DNA from 3 places in the Nonomuraea sp. NPDC059007 genome. Region 3 is predicted to be linked to each of the others. Evidence: riboswitches for the same ligand, from Rfam matches in the RefSeq annotation. Region 3 holds a riboswitch; each other region holds the start of a gene.
The links. A riboswitch is a leader RNA that binds a small molecule or an ion and turns the genes downstream of it on or off. The one in region 3 is predicted to bind cyclic di-AMP.
Positions count from the first base shown of each region.

Region 1 (5,729 bases), on a different contig from region 3:
CCGACGAGCCGGCCGGGGTTGACGGCCGCCTTGCGCGGATCGGCGACCAGGCCGTCGGTCAGCCCGTCCCGGGCATCGCCCCGCTTCAGCGATTCCGCCGAGAGGATCGGCAGCGTCTCGGGCGACAGCCAGGACCCGGATGTGGCCAGTTGTGCCTGTGCCTGCGAGATCCAGCGCAGGAACGTGTCGCCCGCGGCGAACGCCGGGCCTTCGGCGATCACCCCGTCATAGTCCGCGGGGTAGCGCTGGACCTCCATGAGGCCTTGCCGTCCCCCGTTGGAGCACCCGTTGAAGATGGCTTTGCGCGTGTCGCGCCCGTAGTGGATCGCGGTGATCGCCTTGGCCGCGACCGTGCTGACGTGGACGCCCCGGTAGGCGTAGTCGATCTGCTTGGGCCGGTTGCCGAGCGCCCACCTGCCGTCGAGTTCGGGGTGGCCTAACGGGCTCGCGCCTTGATGTCCGGTGTCCGTGGCGGCCGAGGCGTAGCCGCGTCTCAGTCCCTCGTCGAACGGAACGATGTGCCCGGCGAGCCCGCCCACACCCTGGAAGTAGAAGTCCGAGTTCCACGCGGTCGGCAGGCCCAAGCGGAAGTTCACCTGGTTGCTGGGCACCGTCGCGTCACCTGGCGTGGTGACATAGGCGTCGACCAGGCAGTGCTCCGGTACCGATGTCGTCGCGGTCACCGTCCTGGCTCGCGTGATCGTCGTGTCGGTCACGGTCGCGTTCGTCAGGGCCGCGCATCGGTCGGCGTCCGCCCGTACGGGATCGCTGACCGCGACGAGCGCGGCGGCCAGCGGCAGGCACGACATGATGCTCACTTGGGTTCGGCTGGGTCGGCGCATTCCGCCTCCACACACAGAGGGTACTATCTTCGAGTACCTGGTACCCTAGACAGTACCCTGAAAGTGCAGGCATGACCGGATATCCTCGACCGCCCGTCGCCCTCTCGCTCGGGCGTTCCTTCACCAGCCGGCAGGAGAACGTGCTCGCCGAGCTGGAGGAGATCTTCCTTCGGGAGGGCTTTCGCCGGCTGACGATTCAGGAGCTCGCCGCCCGGCTGCACTGCTCGCGGCGTACCCTCTACGAGCTGGCGCCCAGCAAGGACGAACTCGTCGCGCTCGTCGTCGACCGGCTTCTGCAGCGCGTCGGCCGGCAGGCGATGGCCCAGGCGAGGGCGATGGACGAGCCGCTCGGGCGAGTTCACGCCTACATGTCCGCGGCGAGCACGGCGCTGACCCGCGCGGCTCGGGCGTTCTCGGTCGATGTCGCCGGGCAGCCGGGAATCCGCCGGCTGTTCGAGGAGCACTACCGGTTCGCCACGTCCATCGCCGCCGCGCTCATCCAGGAGGGCATAGACAGCGGTGCGTTCCGCGAAACGGACGCGCGCCTCGTGGCGGAGGTGATCTACGCCGCCCTGGACCGGCTGCAGGATCCCGAGGTGCTCGAGCATCTCGGCCGGACGAACGCGGAGGCGTTCCAGGAGCTGTTCGACCTGATCGTGCTTGGTCTGTCCCGCCCGTCGTGAGTCCTCCAACAGCAGCCGGAAATGTACTGTTTGCACGATATGTGCTTTTTGGTAGGGTCTCGGGCATTGCGTGACGGGCCCTAGACGGGTTCGTTGCCGTTTCATTGCCCGGACCGTGCGTCTCCTGGGGAACCCGCAGGACGACGTCCGGCCGCCGAATCCGTTTCCACGGAGCCGGGGACCCAATCTTCATCGGGGTGAATCGGACGCTCGCTCAGCCGCGACCGTAGGGCACTTCCCAGCCCGAACCCGTCAGCTAACCCGGTAGGCGGCATGGAAGCAAGGAGCAAAGTCCTTCATGCCCACCGATCTCAAGAACCGGCTGAACCGCGCGCTGCTCGGCCTCGCCGCCACCGCCGTTGCCATGACCGCCTGCGCCACCGCCGCGCAGGCCATCCCTCCGGTCGGGCCCGACGACTCGCCGGAGTCCCGCTCCCACGTTCAAGACGTCGCGGCGCACGCCCCCACGGTGCTCGGCCGTGCGGCTCACGTGATCGACACCAAGACCGGCAAGGTCTACTTCAGCAAGAAGGCCGATCTTCGGATGCCCGTGGCCAGCCTCACCAAGGTGATGACCGCCTACACCGTGCTGAAGGAGGCCAAGCCGGGTGACGTCGTCAAGGTCACCTCTGGGGATGTTCGCTACGCCTCGAAGGGCGGTGCCTCGGTGGCCGGCCTGCGCGCCGGAGACCGGCTGACCGTGGAGAACCTGCTGTACGCCCTGATGCTGCCTTCCGGCGCGGACGCCGCCCACACGCTCGCCCGCGTGTACGGTCCGGGCGTCGACGCGTTCACCGCGAAGATGAACCTCACTGCTCGCGAGCTCGGTATGCGGGACACGCGCTACGTCAACGCCGACGGGATGCCCACCAACGGAGGCGGCTACTCCACCGCACGCGACCAGGCGCGGCTGGCCCAGGCCGCGCTGGGCGTCCAGGCGCTCAAGAAGGTCGCCTCCAGCCGGTATCGCTCGGTGGCCGCGACGGCGGAGCACCGCGCCTACTCCTGGCGGAACACGAATCGGCTTCTCGGCAAGCCGGGCGCCGTCGGTCTGAAGACCGGCTACACCCGGGCCGCCGGGTACACGCTCTCCTTCGCCGCGGACCGTGAAGGCCGGCAACTGGCCGGCGTCATTCTCGGGGAGACCAGCTCCACCCGCCGCTTCCAGACCGCTCAGAGGCTGCTCGACTGGGCGGTCGGCGGACAACCCTGACCAGGCCCGTCAACACGGTCGGCTCCGACGGCATTGCCGTACACGCCGCGCTGAGCGTCGCCGCCGACGGGCCCTCGTGAACTTCCGGAGCTCGCGCCCCGGCACGGACCCCAGCGATGAGTTACTATACCTTCTGGATGGTATAGTTTCCTCATTCGAGGCGAGCTGCCTTCCCGCCGGGTGTGCCACGCAGAATGGCGAAGGGACGTTCATGTTCACCAACCCGATTCCCCCAGTCCCATGAGAGACATGGGTGCTCAGAGCACGCGCACGGCGACTCGGGCATGTCCCCATAACTGTGCCTTCTGGACGGTAGAGTTACGGGGTGCGACCAAGCCAGCGGAACCAGATCCTGAACGCCGCGATCCGCGTGGCGGAACGCGACGGCATCACCGGCCTGACGCTGGAGTCGGCGGCCGAGGAGGCGGGCGTCACCAAGGGCGGGCTGATGTACCACTTCCGGACGCGGCACGAGCTACTGCTGGCGATCCAGAAGCAACTGACCGACGCCTGGGAGACGTGGCTCGCCACCGAGCTGGGCAAACCGCCGGCGGAGGCGTCGGTGCGAGAGGTCGTGGCGGCCTATGTGCGGGTGGGCGCGGACAGCCAGTCGGGCAAGGCGGACCTGGCGTTCATGCTCGAGTCGGCCTCCGTTCCCGACCTCGCCACGGTGTGGAACGAGCTCATCCGCCGCTGGGCCCCGCTGCCCACCTCGGCCGAACCCCACGACATCGACCTGCTCCTGGCTCGGCTGGCCGTCGACGGGCTGTGGCTGCAACAGGCCATGAGCGGCACCCCTTTGCCCACACCGGTCGCGAAAGCCCTGCGGAACCGGCTGAACGCACTGGTCGAACCGGAGAACTGATCCCACTGCTCGCATGAGCCGTACCGGCCGGGGTCAGCCACACACCCCGGAAGGACCGCATGAGGGCGACCATGCCCTTCACCGAGCCTCCTGCTGGCCACCATGGACATGCCCAGGGACGTCCAGGGACCTCGCCGCGGCCGATCGTCGGCGCCGACAAGGTGGCCCGCATCACCCCCCTCCCCCTGCGATGAACGCCGGCTGTCCCCGAACATGCTCAGCCAAATAGTTAGCCAGGAGGTCCTTATGACGAACAGCGCTGTGCCGGTTGAGCGTGGGTGCCCGTTCGCCCCGCCGGCCGCCTACGAACGGCTGCGCGAACAAGGCCCGATCAGCAAGGTCCGCCTGACCAGCGGCGGCGAGGCGTGGTGGGTGGCCGGTCAGGAGGCGGCCCGTGCCGTTCTCGCCGACCCCCGCTTCTCCGCCGATCGGCGTACCGACGGCTACCCGCTCTACGCCCTCGACGCGGCGACCCTGCAAATGGTGCGCATCCAGCCGCCGGTGATGCTCGGCATGGACGGCGCAGAACACTCCGCGGCCCGCCGCCCGGTGATCAGCGAGTTCACCGCGAAACGACTGGCCGCGCTGCGCCCGCACATCCAGGACATCGTCGACCACTTCATCGACAACATGCTCACCGCCGACCGGCACCCGATCGACCTGGTCCAGGCGCTGTCCCTGCCGGTGCCCTCCCTGGTGATCTGCGAACTGCTCGGCGTCCCCTACACCGACCATGACTTCTTCCAGAACCGCACCGCCGCGATGGTGAGCGCGACCGCGCTGGAAGACCGCCCGCAAGCCTTCGCCGACCTGCGTGCCTACTTCGACGACCTGGTCACCCGCAAAGAGTCCGAACCCGGCGACGACCTGCTCAGCCGGCAGATCGCCCGGCAACGCCAGGAAGGCGGCGCCGTCGACCACACGAGCCTGGTCAGCCTGGCCTTCCTGCTGCTGACCGCCGGACACGAGACCACCGCGAACATGATCTCGCTCGGCGTGCTCGCGCTGCTCACCCATCCGGAGCAACTAGCCCTGATCACCGCCGATCCGGACAAGACACCCACAGCCGTGGAGGAACTGCTGCGCTATTTCAGCATCGTCGACGGGGTCACTGCCCGGGTGGCCACCGAGGACGTGCGGATCGGCGGAGTGAGCATCAAGGCCGGCGAGGGCGTCGTCGTCTCGACCCTGTCTGCCGGATGGGACCCGGTGGCGTTCAAGGACCCGGCCAAACTGGACATCGAGCGCGGCGCCCGCCACCACCTCGCCTTCGGATTCGGTCCCCACCAGTGTCTCGGCCAGAACCTGGCCCGGATGGAACTGCAGATCGTCTTCGACTCGCTGTTCCGCCGCATCCCCACGCTGCGGCTGGCCGTACCGACAGAGGAGATTGCCTTCAAGACCGACGCCGTCGTCTACGGTGTCCACGAACTCCCGGTCACCTGGTAGCAGGACATAACCCTGAGGGCATGGCGCGTGTCCTTTGGGTCCAGGAGTATCTGAGCCCCGCTCCGCAGCAAGACCTCACTCCCGTGCCAGAGGACATCAAGATCAGGAGCGTTGATCAGGTCACGTGTTGCGCCACGGGGTTGACCGGACAGCGGACCTGCCCATACGGGCGGTGCTGACCCTTTGGAGGGCGTGCCACCGGCTGCCTGAGCATCGTCTTGGGCTCAGGGTCGGTGAAATCGGTCAGGTAGATCTCGTGGTGCAGGCCGTTGCGCACCAGACCGTGCTCGTCCATGTAGGCGTCCATCACGTCGAGTGACGCCTTCTCTTCGCTGTAGGGCCCTTCGTGGAGCAGTTCCACGCACTCGCCCTCGGCGAAGGTGACAACCTGGACGCGGTCGACGGCTGCGCCGGATGCGCGTGCCTGCTCACGGGCCGCTTCGGCCACCCCCGGCTTGGGTACGTCGGGCAGCGGCAGCAGCAGATGCCACCGCCACTGATCGCGCGGCACCTCCAGTGGCGGCCGAGAGGTGTCCTCCACCCACCAACGGGCCCTCCAGCGGGCCTGCGGGGCCGCCCATGACGGAGGCCACGGCGTACAGGGCGCCGATGGCCGAGACGTGCTCGGCGCCGCCGGGCTCGCCCATGCCGGTGACGTTGAGGCAGGTGACGGGGTC
Region 1 is NZ_JBHYJD010000014.1:56,749-62,477, reverse strand. It holds gene ACFWY5_RS24010 (tannase/feruloyl esterase family alpha/beta hydrolase) at 1-809, opposite strand, end outside; gene ACFWY5_RS24005 (TetR/AcrR family transcriptional regulator) at 914-1,525, shown strand; cyclic di-AMP (ydaO/yuaA leader) riboswitch at 1,668-1,811, shown strand; gene ACFWY5_RS24000 (D-alanyl-D-alanine carboxypeptidase family protein) at 1,824-2,738, shown strand; gene ACFWY5_RS23995 (TetR/AcrR family transcriptional regulator) at 3,064-3,603, shown strand; gene ACFWY5_RS23990 (cytochrome P450) at 3,850-5,052, shown strand; gene ACFWY5_RS23985 (GyrI-like domain-containing protein) at 5,168-5,593, opposite strand.
Region 1: another riboswitch for cyclic di-AMP. It lies ahead of ACFWY5_RS24000 (D-alanyl-D-alanine carboxypeptidase family protein); the one in region 3 lies ahead of ACFWY5_RS55620 (coiled-coil domain-containing protein).

Region 2 (5,729 bases), on a different contig from region 3:
TGAGCATCCCCACGCCGAAGGCGACCACCGCGGCCCCCAGATCGAGCACCGGAATGCCCATCAACATGGTCGGTCCCGGATACAGCAGCGAACGTTTCAGCAGCCCATGGGAGGTCACAACGGCGCCGTCCGCAGGAACGACGCGAATCCGCATGATCGCCTGCCCGAAGGTACGGCCGCCCGCGGAATGCGACACCCAGTCGTAGACCGTATAGACAAGGCCGGCGCCGAACCAGGCGATGACCTCGGGCCAGCGACCCTCGAAGACCTCAAGCAGCCCTACAGACCGGAAGAGTGTCCACAGCCCGATGAACAGAATGTAATAGAACACGCCGAAGACCAAGGCCTCAATGAGGCGCGCGACCAGACGCTCCCACCATTCGGCGGTCACTGCGCGTTGGGCGGGCGCGGCCATAGCCTCAACCTCTCGACGGCCTTTAGATCGGCTGTCCCCTCATTCTGGTACGGCACGGCGCCACATGAAACAGGGGCCACCGGGCGGTGACCCCTGAATCCATGACCCGACCACTACTTGATCTTGACCACCACGGTACGCGCGACCTTGTCGGCGAACGTCTGCTGCAGCGGCTTGTCCCACAGCTGCGAGGCGCCGTTCAGCGCGACGAAGATGTAGCCGAGCCAGCCGAGGAACGGGATGCCCGAGATCAGGTATCCGCCCCACGTCACGCCGGCCCGCTTCATCGCGATGTCGGTGGACAGCCCGCCGTGCGGCATGGTGCCGCCGGCCGGGACGATCTTGATGCCCATGACGATCTTGCCGAGCGTCTGCCCGTTCATCTTGGTCATGATCAGCTCGTAGGCGATGTAGATCGCCCCGACCAGCACACCCGAGATGAGCCCGATGACCACTGAGCCGAAGAAGCCCGAGCTGGAACCGTCGAGCGAGCTGTAGGTCGCCAGGAACAGGCCGGCCATGATCAGCGTGATCACCCAGTAGACGATGCCGAAGAGCACACCGTCGATGATTCGGGCGACCAGCCGCTGCCACCACTCGGCCAGCGGCGCGGGCGCGCCGGGCGGCTGGACGCCCACCGGCTGACCGTAGGGCTTGCCGTAGCCGGGCTGGAAGCCCTGCTGGCCGTAGCCCTGCGGCTGCTGCTGCTGACCGTATCCGGGCTGCTGCTGGCCGTAACCCGGCTGCTGGCCGTAGCCCGGCTGGGCGTACTGCTGCCCGGACGGGGCCTGCTGGCCGTAGCCAGGCTGCTGGCCGTAACCCGGCTGCGAGCCGGGCTGCTGGCCGTACTGAGGCTGCTGCTGACCGTAGCCAGGCTGGCCGTAACCCGGCTGGGAGCCGGGCTGCTGGCCGTAACCCGGCTGCGAGCCGGGCTGCTGGCCGTACTCGGGCTGCTGCTGGCCGTAGCCGGGTTGCGACTGGGCCTGCTGGCCGTAACCGGGCTGCTGGCCGTAGCCGGGCTGCTGCTGACCGTAACCCGGCTGCTGGCCGTACTCGGGCTGCTGCTGGGCCTGCTGGCCGTAGCCAGGCTGCTGGCCGTAACCCGGCTGCGAGCCGGGCTGCTGGCCGTACTGAGGCTGCTGCTGACCGTATCCCTGCTGCTGGCCGTACTGGGGCTGCTGACCGTAACCCGGCTGGGAGCCGGACTGCTGTCCGTATCCCTGCTGGCCGTAGGGGTCGCCGTCTTGGCGGTAACCCACAACGGTCACGTCCGGGTCGGGCTCGCCCTGTGCGTGGCCCGCGTTGTGCTGTCCGTATTCGGGAGTCCCGGAGTTGTCGCCGGGGTCGTCCTGTGGATACGGCGGCTGTCCGGTGCTCACCGTGTCACCTCGCTTCGAGTGTGCATGTGGCACATGTCAGGACACATGCCTTCGCTGCCCAACGTATCGACATAGGTATCTACAATCACCTTTCCCTTTGGTCGAGGTCCGAGTCAAACGACGGCAGGTGGAGCAGCATCCTGGTGTTGCCCAGGGTGTTGGGCTTGACGTGCTCCAAGTCGAGGAACTCGGCTACGCCCTCGTCATAGGAGGCGAGCAGCTCGGCGTAGACCTCGGGAGATACCGGCGTGCCCTGGATCGGGCGGAACCCATGCGCGGCGAAGAAATCTACCGCGAATGTCAGGCAGAACACCCGCCGCAGCCCGAGTTCGCGGGCCGTTCCGATCAAAGCGGTAACGATTTGGCCCCCAACTCCGAGACCGCGGGCGTCGGGATCGACGGCCACGGTGCGAATCTCGGCGAGGTCCTCCCACAACACGTGCAGGGCACCGCATCCGACGACCTGCCCGCCACGCTCAGCCACCCAGAACTCCTGGACGTCCTCGTAAAGAGTGACCGTGGCCTTTTCCAGCAGGCGCGGCCCGGCTCCGGCATAAGTGTCGACCAGGCGCCTGATCGTCCGGACATCCGGCGTGCGAGCCCGCCTCACGACGACCTCGATGTCGGGTACCGCCCGTTCGGCGACCTGTTCCATGGCACTTCAGAGTACAGACGCAATTACGGCTGCCCCCTATTTGCCCGCCTACTTCCTCAACCATCTCACCCAGTGGACGAGCATGCCCGACAACAGCCATCGCCCCCTCAACCACCAGGCGAATAGCCGGTGACGAGCAATGACTCCCCCGGTGACACCGAACCTCACGTACGTCCCATGCACCCGCAAAGTGCGCATAAAGTCGCTCCTGTACGGCGGAGCACGTGATCCCCCCGTGACACTTCGGTTGTGAAACCTCAACAGACTTGGCAGTTCTGGTTGAGCACGAACCTGGAGTGCACTAGTGTCCAGCGTCGATGTCACCCGCGTTCTTACGCGCGGCGGCACGCCTAATCCCCTCCCCTGGGGAGCCGGGGACCCGCCAGTGGCCGCAGGCCATCCCGGGGTGAATCCGAGCCACGGCTCGGTAGGGCTGCTCCGGCCCGAACCCGTCAGCTAACCCGGTAGGCGGCCATGAGAGGAGCTGGTTGGTGAAGCGCACGCGTAACCGTGAGGGGAAGCCCGCGGGCAAGCATGCCCGCCCTCCCGAACCAGGCATCAAGAAGCGGCTGGTCGTCCTGACGGCAGCCGTAGCCGCGGTGACGTTCACCGTCACGCCTCTCGGTTCCGCCGCCGCCGATCCGAAGCCGTCGCTCAAGCAACTGTCGGAGCAGGCCGAGAAGCTCCACACGGAGATCGAGACGCTCAGCGAGCAGTTCAACGGCCAGCGTGTGAAACTCAGGGACGCCCAGAAGGCCGTCGACGCCGCCAAGAAGACGCTGGCCTCCAGCGAGGCCGATCTCGCCACCAAGCGCCAGCGGGCGGGCATGCTCGCCCAGAGCGAGTACATGATGGGCGGCTTCAGCCGCGCCCTCGCCTTCGCCGCCTCCGACGACCCCGAGCTCTTCCTCGACCGCGCCGCGACCAGCTTCGCGCTGGAGCAGCAGCAGGGCGAGGAGGTCAACCAGGTCACCCGCGCCAGGGAACTGGCCGAGAAGGCGCAGTCCGAGGCGAAGACCCGCATCGACAAGGTCACCGAGATCGTCGAGGACCTGGACGCCCGACGCGACAAGATCAGCAAGCTGGTCAAGAAGGTCGAGAGCGACCTGTTCCAGCGGGCCATCGGCGAGGCCGGGCGGCCGGGCACCCGCGCGGTGCGGGTCAGCCTGCCGATCGCCGGCTCCGGCAAGGCGGCCGAGGCGGCCAGGTGGGCGCTGACGCAGCAGCTCAAGCCGTACGTGTGGGGCGCCGAGGGTCCCAGCTCCTACGACTGCTCGGGCCTGGTCATGGCGGCCTACCAGCGGGTCGGCATCTCGCTGCCGCACTACACCGGCGACCAGTGGACGGCCGGCACCCGCATCTCCCGCGAGGAGCTGCGCCCCGGTGACCTGGTGTTCTTCTACAGCGACCTGCACCACGTCGGCATCTACGTCGGCGGCGGCATGATGGTGCACGCGCCGCAGACCGGCGACGTCGTGCGCCTGGCGTCGATCTCCCGCCGCCCGTGGGCGGGCGCGGTCCGCATCGCGAACTGACCCCGCCAAAGAGACGGAACCAGGACCCCACGCCAGCCAAAACCGACCCCGCCGGGCGAACCGGCGGGGTCGAGTCTCGGTCCTGCTAGATCAGCTGGCGGCGTGCCGCCCAGGCCACCGCCTCGATGGCGGTGGCCACACCGATCCTGTCGCATATCCCTCGCAAACGGCGGCGTACCGTGCGTCCGCTGATCTCCAGCCGGCGCCCTACCCGATCGACCGTGACTCCCTTGGCCAGCTCGGCGAGCAAGGCTAAATCGGCGTGGCTCAGCTCAACGCCCTCGGTGAGCACATCCATCGGGAGCCCTCCCCCCAACAGCAGAACTCGCAGACGTATCGGACCGCGCAACGCGCTCGTCCCGCAGACGGTAAACGCATTCAGGAAAGGTCGTCAAGCTCGACAATTGCCCAGCTTGACCAGCTGTATTGACATGATCAAATCTATGTGAACTACTCGCCATATGTCGTCACACTTCGGGGCACGATGAGCGATCTCACTGATCCTTACAACGCCCCTCGGTCACCGACACTGACCCCCGCCGACGTGCTGGGATTCGATCCGTTCGATCCCGGGTTCCGGCGTGACCCGTACGGAAAGTACCGGGAGCTTCGCGAGCGTGGCGATTTATTTCATACCCGCGGCGGTTTGGTGGTAGCCACATCACACGAGCACGTCTCGGCCATGCTGCGCGACCCCCGCTTCGGCCACGGGCACGTCCCGGCGGACACCGATGACCCCGACCGGCCACAGGTGTCGTTCCTGCGTCTCGACCCGCCCGACCACACGCGGCTGCGGGCTCTGGTCAGCCGGGCGTTCACGCCCCGCATGCTCGAACGGCTGCGCCCCAGGGTCGAGGCGATCACCGCGGAGCTGATCGGCGCCATGGGCGGGGAGGCCGATCTGGTCGCCGAGTTCGCCTATCCGCTGCCGGTCCTGGTGATCACCGAGATGCTCGGCGTACCGCCCGAGGACTACGAGCGCTTCCGCGGCTGGAGCGAGACGCTCGCCCGTAGCCTCGACCCGATGCTGCCCGCGGGCCAGGCGGACACCACCGAGCGGGCAAGTCTGGAGTTCCGCGCGTACTTCCGTGAACTGCTGGCCGAGCGCCGCGTACGCCCCGGCGAGGACCTGCTCAGCGCCCTGACCCAGGTCCGGGAGCTCACCGAGGCCGAACTCCTGGCCACCTGTGTCCTGCTGCTGGTCGCCGGGCACGAGACGACCGTCAACCTGATCGCCAACGGCGTACTCAACCTGGCCGGGCACGGCATGCTCCACCGGGCGGCGGACGATCCCCAGCCGGTGGTCGAGGAGGTGCTGCGCTACGACCCGCCGGTGCAGCTCACCGCCAGGACGGCGCTGCGGGAGGCGGAGCTTGGCGGCACGGCCGTGCCCGCGGGCACGCCGGTGATGGCGCTGGTCGGCGCGGCCAACCGCGACCCCGCCGTCTTCCCCGATCCGGACCGCTTCGACCCGGGACGGTTCGACCCCGGACGGGCGCCGGAGCGGCATCTGGCCTTCGGGCTCGGGATCCACTTCTGCCTCGGGGCCACGCTGGCGCGCATGGAGGGCGAGATCGCGCTGCGGGCGCTGGCCCGGGCGGCGCCGGAGCTGAAGCTGGTCGAGGAGGCGCCGCCGTACAAGGAGAACGTGGTCCTGCGGGGGCTGGCCAGGCTTCAGGTGCGGTTGTCGTAGCGGGTTCTGGCGGCCAGGACGTCCTCGATGTGGGCCTCGGCCCATTCCTTGA
Region 2 is NZ_JBHYJD010000042.1:83,235-88,963, reverse strand. It holds gene ACFWY5_RS44380 (RDD family protein) at 1-415, opposite strand, end outside; gene ACFWY5_RS44375 (RDD family protein) at 529-1,794, opposite strand; gene ACFWY5_RS44370 (amino-acid N-acetyltransferase) at 1,880-2,449, opposite strand; cyclic di-AMP (ydaO/yuaA leader) riboswitch at 2,787-2,935, shown strand; gene ACFWY5_RS44365 (NlpC/P60 family protein) at 2,941-3,984, shown strand; gene ACFWY5_RS44360 (LuxR C-terminal-related transcriptional regulator) at 4,070-4,282, opposite strand; gene ACFWY5_RS44355 (cytochrome P450) at 4,634-5,677, shown strand; gene ACFWY5_RS44350 (winged helix-turn-helix transcriptional regulator) at 5,659-5,729, opposite strand, start outside.
Region 2: another riboswitch for cyclic di-AMP. It lies ahead of ACFWY5_RS44365 (NlpC/P60 family protein); the one in region 3 lies ahead of ACFWY5_RS55620 (coiled-coil domain-containing protein).

Region 3 (5,729 bases):
CGACCTCGTAGACGAAGCGGCGCGGGACGGCGTTGTCGATGTCCATCCGCGTGCTGGTCCCGACGAAGGCGGACGGCCGGGACTTGAGCACGTGGTCGGACAGGTTCGTCATCGACGGGTCGCGCGGCAGCAGTCCCCGCTCGAAGATCTCGTCGGGAGACCTGTCCTCGGCGCGGTAGACCGGCGGGCGGTCCCGCCGCCAGATCGGGTACGGCGTGATGGACGAGACGTCCACGCTCTTGTCGGCCGCCGACTCAAGGTGGTTGCCGGGGCCGCGCACGGGCGTCGGCGGCCGCTTGCCGGGCGGGATCGCGCCGGACCCCGTCTTGGAGGCCGGCTTGCGCAGCAGCGCGGACGCGCGTCCGAACAGGCGCAGCGCGCTGCGTTCCAGCAGTTCGACCATCCGGCGGATGATCTCCCGCGCGGCCGTCCTGGCGCCGCCCACGACGGGACCCACGGCGGCGAGCGAGGCGCCGGCGGTGGGGCCCGAGGCGGCGACCAGCCGCGCCAGGTGCAGGGCGAGCCGCATGAGCAGGACGATCAGCGCCACCTTCATGGCCAGCACGATCATCGCGGAGATCTGTAACGCGCCGCCGATGAGCAGCGCGGCGGTGACCGCGTCGCCGGTGCGGGCGGAGGTGTCGCGCCACTCGCCGTCGAACGCCCGCACGCCTTCGCCCTCGTTGCGCGCGGTGGTCTGGGCGGCGTGCGTGGCCGCGGCCGAGGAGACGCGCACCGCCGTCATCGCGAAGGAGATCCACTGGGTACCGGCCGCGTGCAGCCGGTCCTCGTCGACGAGCGGCCACGAGACGACGATGTTGAGCAGCATGGCCAGCCCCGGTGGTGGCTGCAGCGCCACGGTGCCCCTCCTTGCCCGGTGATCACATCCGAGGGGTCACACTACTGGGGCGCGCTCACTGCATGGAGATGTGCGGGTGGTCGAAGTGGTTCTCGGTGATGCTGCCGCGGTCGCTCATCGCCCGCCATCCCGACCCCATGTTGATGCGCTGCTTCCAGATCACGTACTTCACGCCGAAGCGGTTCTTGTTCTTGATCGCCCAGGCCGCGATCTGGTCGCCGAGCGCCTGGTTGGCGGCGGTGGGCATGGAGCCGCCGGTGCTCATCATGAAGTCGCAGGCCCGGCCGAGCGGGTGCTCGCCGCCGCCGCCCGAGCGGTAGCAGCCGACCTCGAAGGGCAGGTTGAAGGTCTTTTTGATCTCGTCGCGGATGATCCGCATCCGTGAGGTGATGTTGTCGGAGCCGGAGGGCAGCTCGGGGGCCCAGGATCCGTCGTTGCGCTTGCCGGTGCCGTACGGCATGAGGTCCTGGAGCTTGTCCTTGATGTCCTTGATGACGCCTTCGGCCTCGTCGCGCTCCTTGGCCACCTCGTCCGCCTGTCCGGCGATCTGGGTGGTGAGCGCGGCGGCCGCGTCCGCGGCCTTCTTCTTCTCGTCGCGGGCGGCGGCGACGCCCGCGATGACCGCCTGCTCCTCGTCGGTGAGCTGCTCCAGTACGGCCGCGCCCGGCGCGTCAGGCGTGTACAGGAAGCCGGGCAGCGTGCCGCCGCTGCCCTGGTAGCGCAGCTGGGCGATCTCGGCCACCCGCCGCTCGGCCTCGACCAGCGCCGTCTCGGCGGTGGCCAGGCGCGCCTGGGCGGACTTCTCCGCCTCCTTCGCCTTGGCGAGTGCCACGCGCTTGCCGTTGTAACTCTCGATGAGCTTGTCGACCTGGGTGTTGAGCTTCTTCAGCTCGGCCCGCAGCTGCTTCTCGCCCGGCTTGGGCGCGGCGTGCGCGCTCGCCGGGGTGAACGCCACAGCTGCGGCGGTGATGAGACCGATGGCCAAAGTCGCGGGGGACGCAACCGCCACGTGGGGGATTCCTCTCCATCTGCCGGCCGGGTTAGCTGACGGGTTCGGGCTGGGAGATGCCCTACCACCGAAGTGGATTCACCCCAGGTGAGGCTGGGTCCCCGGCTCCCGGGCAACACGCCCGGGATTAGGCGGCAACGGCTGTGACAACCGGTGCGTGAGGGATATTAGTAGTAAATGGCGGGCAATGCGACTTCAAGTGGAAACCAATTAGTGATCTACCTGTGATCGAAGCAGGCGTGCGGCCTCCTCGGGCAGCACGTCGTTGACGAAGGCCCCCATCGCCGACTCCGACCCCGCCAGGTACTTGAGCTTGCCGGGCGCGCGCCTGATCGAGAACAGCTCCAGGTGCAGATGTCCCAGCTCACGCAGGTACCGCACCGGCGCCTGGTGCCACGCCGAGATGTACGGCATGGCCACCCCGAAGATTCCGTCCAGCGCCCGCAGCACCGAGGTGTAGAGCGGCGCGAAGGCCGCCCGCTCCGCCTCGGTCAGCGCCGCGAGGTCCGGCACCTGACGATGCGGGTAGACATGCACCTCGTACGGCCAGCGCGCCGCGGCCGGGACGAAGGCGGTCCACAACTCGTTGGCCGCCACGACCCGCTCCCCGGCCCGTTCGGCGGCCAGCACGTCCGCGAACAGCCCCGGCCGCCGCTGCGCCGCCGCGAGCTGAAGCTTGGTCCGCGGCGTCACGTACGGGTAGGCGTAGATCTGCCCGTGCGGGTGGGGCAGCGTGATCCCGATCTCCTCGCCCCGGTTCTCGAAGACGAAGACCTGCTCCACGCCCTCGATCGCGGACAACTCGGCGGTGCGGTCCGCCCACGCCTCCATGACCAGCTCGACCTGCGCGTCGCTCAGCCGTGAGAACGACGAGGAGTGCTCGGAGGTGAAGCACACCACCTCACACCGCCCCGCACCCGGCCGCACCTCACTCAAGCCGCCCACATCGTGATAAGTCCCAAAATTTCCGCTGAAAGATGGGAAGCGGTTCTCGAACACCACCACGTCATAGTCGTGCGCCGGGATCTCCGAGGCCCGCGTGTCGGACGACGGGCACAGCGGGCACTCGTCGGCGGGCGGCAGGAACGTCCGCGTCTGCCGGTGCCCCGCGATCGCGATCCACTCCTCGGTCAGCGGGTCGTAGCGAAGTTCCGAGGCGAGTGGCCGGGGGTCGAGCGGACGCCGGTCCACCGCACCGCGGTCGGCGTCGTCGCGCCGGTCGAAGTAGATCAGCTCTCGCCCGTCGGCCAGGTGGGTGATGGTGCGCTTCACTGCGTGCCCTCCGCGATGATCAGTTCCCCGACGCGCTCGGCCAGCTCGGCGCGCGCCTCGGCGGGCAGACCCTGGTCGCTGATGACGACGTCGGCCTCTGCCAGGTCGGCGATCGTGCTGATGCCGACGGTGTTCCACTTGGTGTGGTCGGCCGGCACGACCAGGCGGTGGGCGGCGGCCACCAGCTCCCGGTCGGTCTCCGACTCCAGCAGGTTCGGCGTGGTGAACCCGGCGCGCGCGCTCATCCCGTGCACGCCCAGGAACAGCGTGTCCACGTGCAGGCGGCGGATCGCGGCGACGGCGACGGGACCGACCAGCGCGTCGGAGGGCGTGCGGACGCCGCCGGTGAGCACCACCGTGCGGTCGGCGCGCGGAGCGCGGTGGAAGACGTCGGCGACCGGGACCGAGTTCGTGATGACGGTGAGGTCGGGCACCGAGACCAGGTGGTGGGCCAGCGCCCACGTGGTGGTGCCCGCCGACAGGGCGACCGCGGTGCCCGGCCCGACCAGCTCGGCGGCGCGGCGCGCGATCGCCTCCTTCTCCTGCTGCTGGCGGGCGGACTTGGCGGTGAAGCCCGGCTCTTCCGTGGAGCCGGGGCCGAGTGTGGTCGCGCCGCCGTGCACCTTCTCCAGCAGGCCGCGCTCGGCCAGCGACTCCAGATCGCGCCGCACGGTCATGTCGGAGACGCCGAGCTCGCGCACGAGGTCGGCCACGCGGACGCCGCCGCTGGCCCGGACCCGTTCGAGGATCGTCTGTTGCCGCTGCTGTGCGAGCACACGCCCTCCTTCCAACAAGTTCAAACAGATTATGACATGAACATGTTGAAGAATGTGAGGTCGCTTGCCGGGGGGCCTGGTGTGGGATACGCATGCCGTACTGGAAAAGGCCCGCTCAAAGGAGGACGACGGATGGCAAGGCGCGCCCGCAAGTCCCGAGCACGCAAGAAGAAGAAGGCCAACCACGGCAAGCGCCCCGCGTCGCGCTGACGGTCACCCGGCCGCGGTGAGCTCCTTCACGGCGGCCGAAACCGCCCGGTGGAACGTCGGGTAGGCGTAGATCATCTCGTCGAGCCTGGTGAGCGGGACGCGGGCGTGCACCGCCAGCGTCAGCAGACCCAGGACCTCGCCCCCGGGCGGCGCCGCCACGGTCGCGCCGACCAGGACGCCGTCGGCCGCCACCAGCTTGACCAGCCCCTCGGCCTGGGCGATGTAGCCGCGCGTGCCCAGATCGCCCACGGCGACGCGCACATCCAGGCCCCGCTCGCGGGCCTGCGCCTCGGTCAGGCCCACCGCGCCCACCTCGGGATCGGTGAAGGTCACCCGGGGCACGGCGTGGTATTCGGCCGCGTGCACCGGCTCGCCGAGGATCTCCTTGACCACGATGTTCGCCTGGTACATCGACATGTGCGTGAACGCGCCCTTGCCGACCGCGTCGCCGATCGCCCAGACGCCCTCGGCCGCGCGCATCCGCGCGTCCACCGGAATCGCCCGCGCGCTCTCGTCGAGCCCGATCGCGCCGACGCCCAGCGCCTTCAGATCCACCCGGCGGCCCGTCGCCACCAGCAGCCGCTCCGCCTCGGCGCCGCCGACCGTGAAGCGGCCGTCCGCGTAGTCCACGCGGGCGACCTTGGCCGAGGTCCGCACGTCGATGCCGCGCCCGGCGAAGACCTTCTCCAGCAGAGCGCTTGTCTCCGGCTCTTCGAGCGCGATCAGCCGGTCGGCCGCCTCGACCACCGTCACCGCCACGCCGAACGTCCGGAACATCTGCGCCAGCTCCGCCCCGATCGCGCCGCCGCCCAGCACGATGATCGACTCGGGCAGCTCGGCGTTCTCGATCGCCTGATGGTTGGTCCAGTACGGCGTGCCCGCCAGCCCCTCGATCGGCGGCACCGCCGCCTGCGAACCGGTCGCGATCACGATGCCGCGCGCCGCGCGCAGCACCTGGTCGCCGACGGTCACCTCGCCCGGCCCGGTGACAAGCCCGTGGCCCCTGACCAGGTGGCCGCCCTTGCCGGTGAAGCGGTCGGCGGCCACCTTGTCGTCCCAGGAGTCGGTGGCCTCGCGCACCCGGCGTACCAGCGCCGGCCAGTCGCGCGAGGTCTCCGCCTCGTGAATCATGATCTTCGAGGGAATGCAGCCCCAGTAGGGGCACTCGCCGCCCACCAGGTTCGACTCGACGGCGGCCACGCGCAGCCCCGCCTCCGCCAGCCGGCCGGCCACGTCCTCGCCGCCCGGACCCATCCCCAGCACGATCACATCGACGTCCATTCTCAGTACATAACCAGCCGTGAGCCGGAGTTCACCCGGAACGTGGCAAATTCGCCAGCGCCTGGTCGACCCGCTCCTGCGGCAGCGCGAAGTCCTCCAGCTCGCCCGCCAGGTAGCGGTCGTAGGCGCCGAGGTCGAAGTGGCCGTGGCCGCACAGCGCGGTCAGCAGCACCTTCTCCTCGCCGCTCTCCTTGCACCGCAGCGCCTCGGCGATCGTCTCGGCCAGCGCGTGCGTCGGCTCCGGCGCCGGCACGATCCCCTCCGTACGCGCGAAGCGCACCCCGGCCTCGAAACACTCGCTCTGCGACCTGGTGACCGCCTC
Region 3 is NZ_JBHYJD010000084.1:17,741-23,469, forward strand. It holds gene ACFWY5_RS55615 (hypothetical protein) at 1-859, opposite strand, end outside; gene ACFWY5_RS55620 (coiled-coil domain-containing protein) at 915-1,868, opposite strand; cyclic di-AMP (ydaO/yuaA leader) riboswitch at 1,875-2,012, opposite strand; gene galT (galactose-1-phosphate uridylyltransferase) at 2,079-3,140, opposite strand; gene ACFWY5_RS55630 (DeoR/GlpR family DNA-binding transcription regulator) at 3,137-3,916, opposite strand; gene ACFWY5_RS55635 (50S ribosomal protein bL37) at 4,049-4,126, shown strand; gene ACFWY5_RS55640 (dihydrolipoyl dehydrogenase family protein) at 4,130-5,407, opposite strand; gene ACFWY5_RS55645 (TrpB-like pyridoxal phosphate-dependent enzyme) at 5,439-5,729, opposite strand, start outside.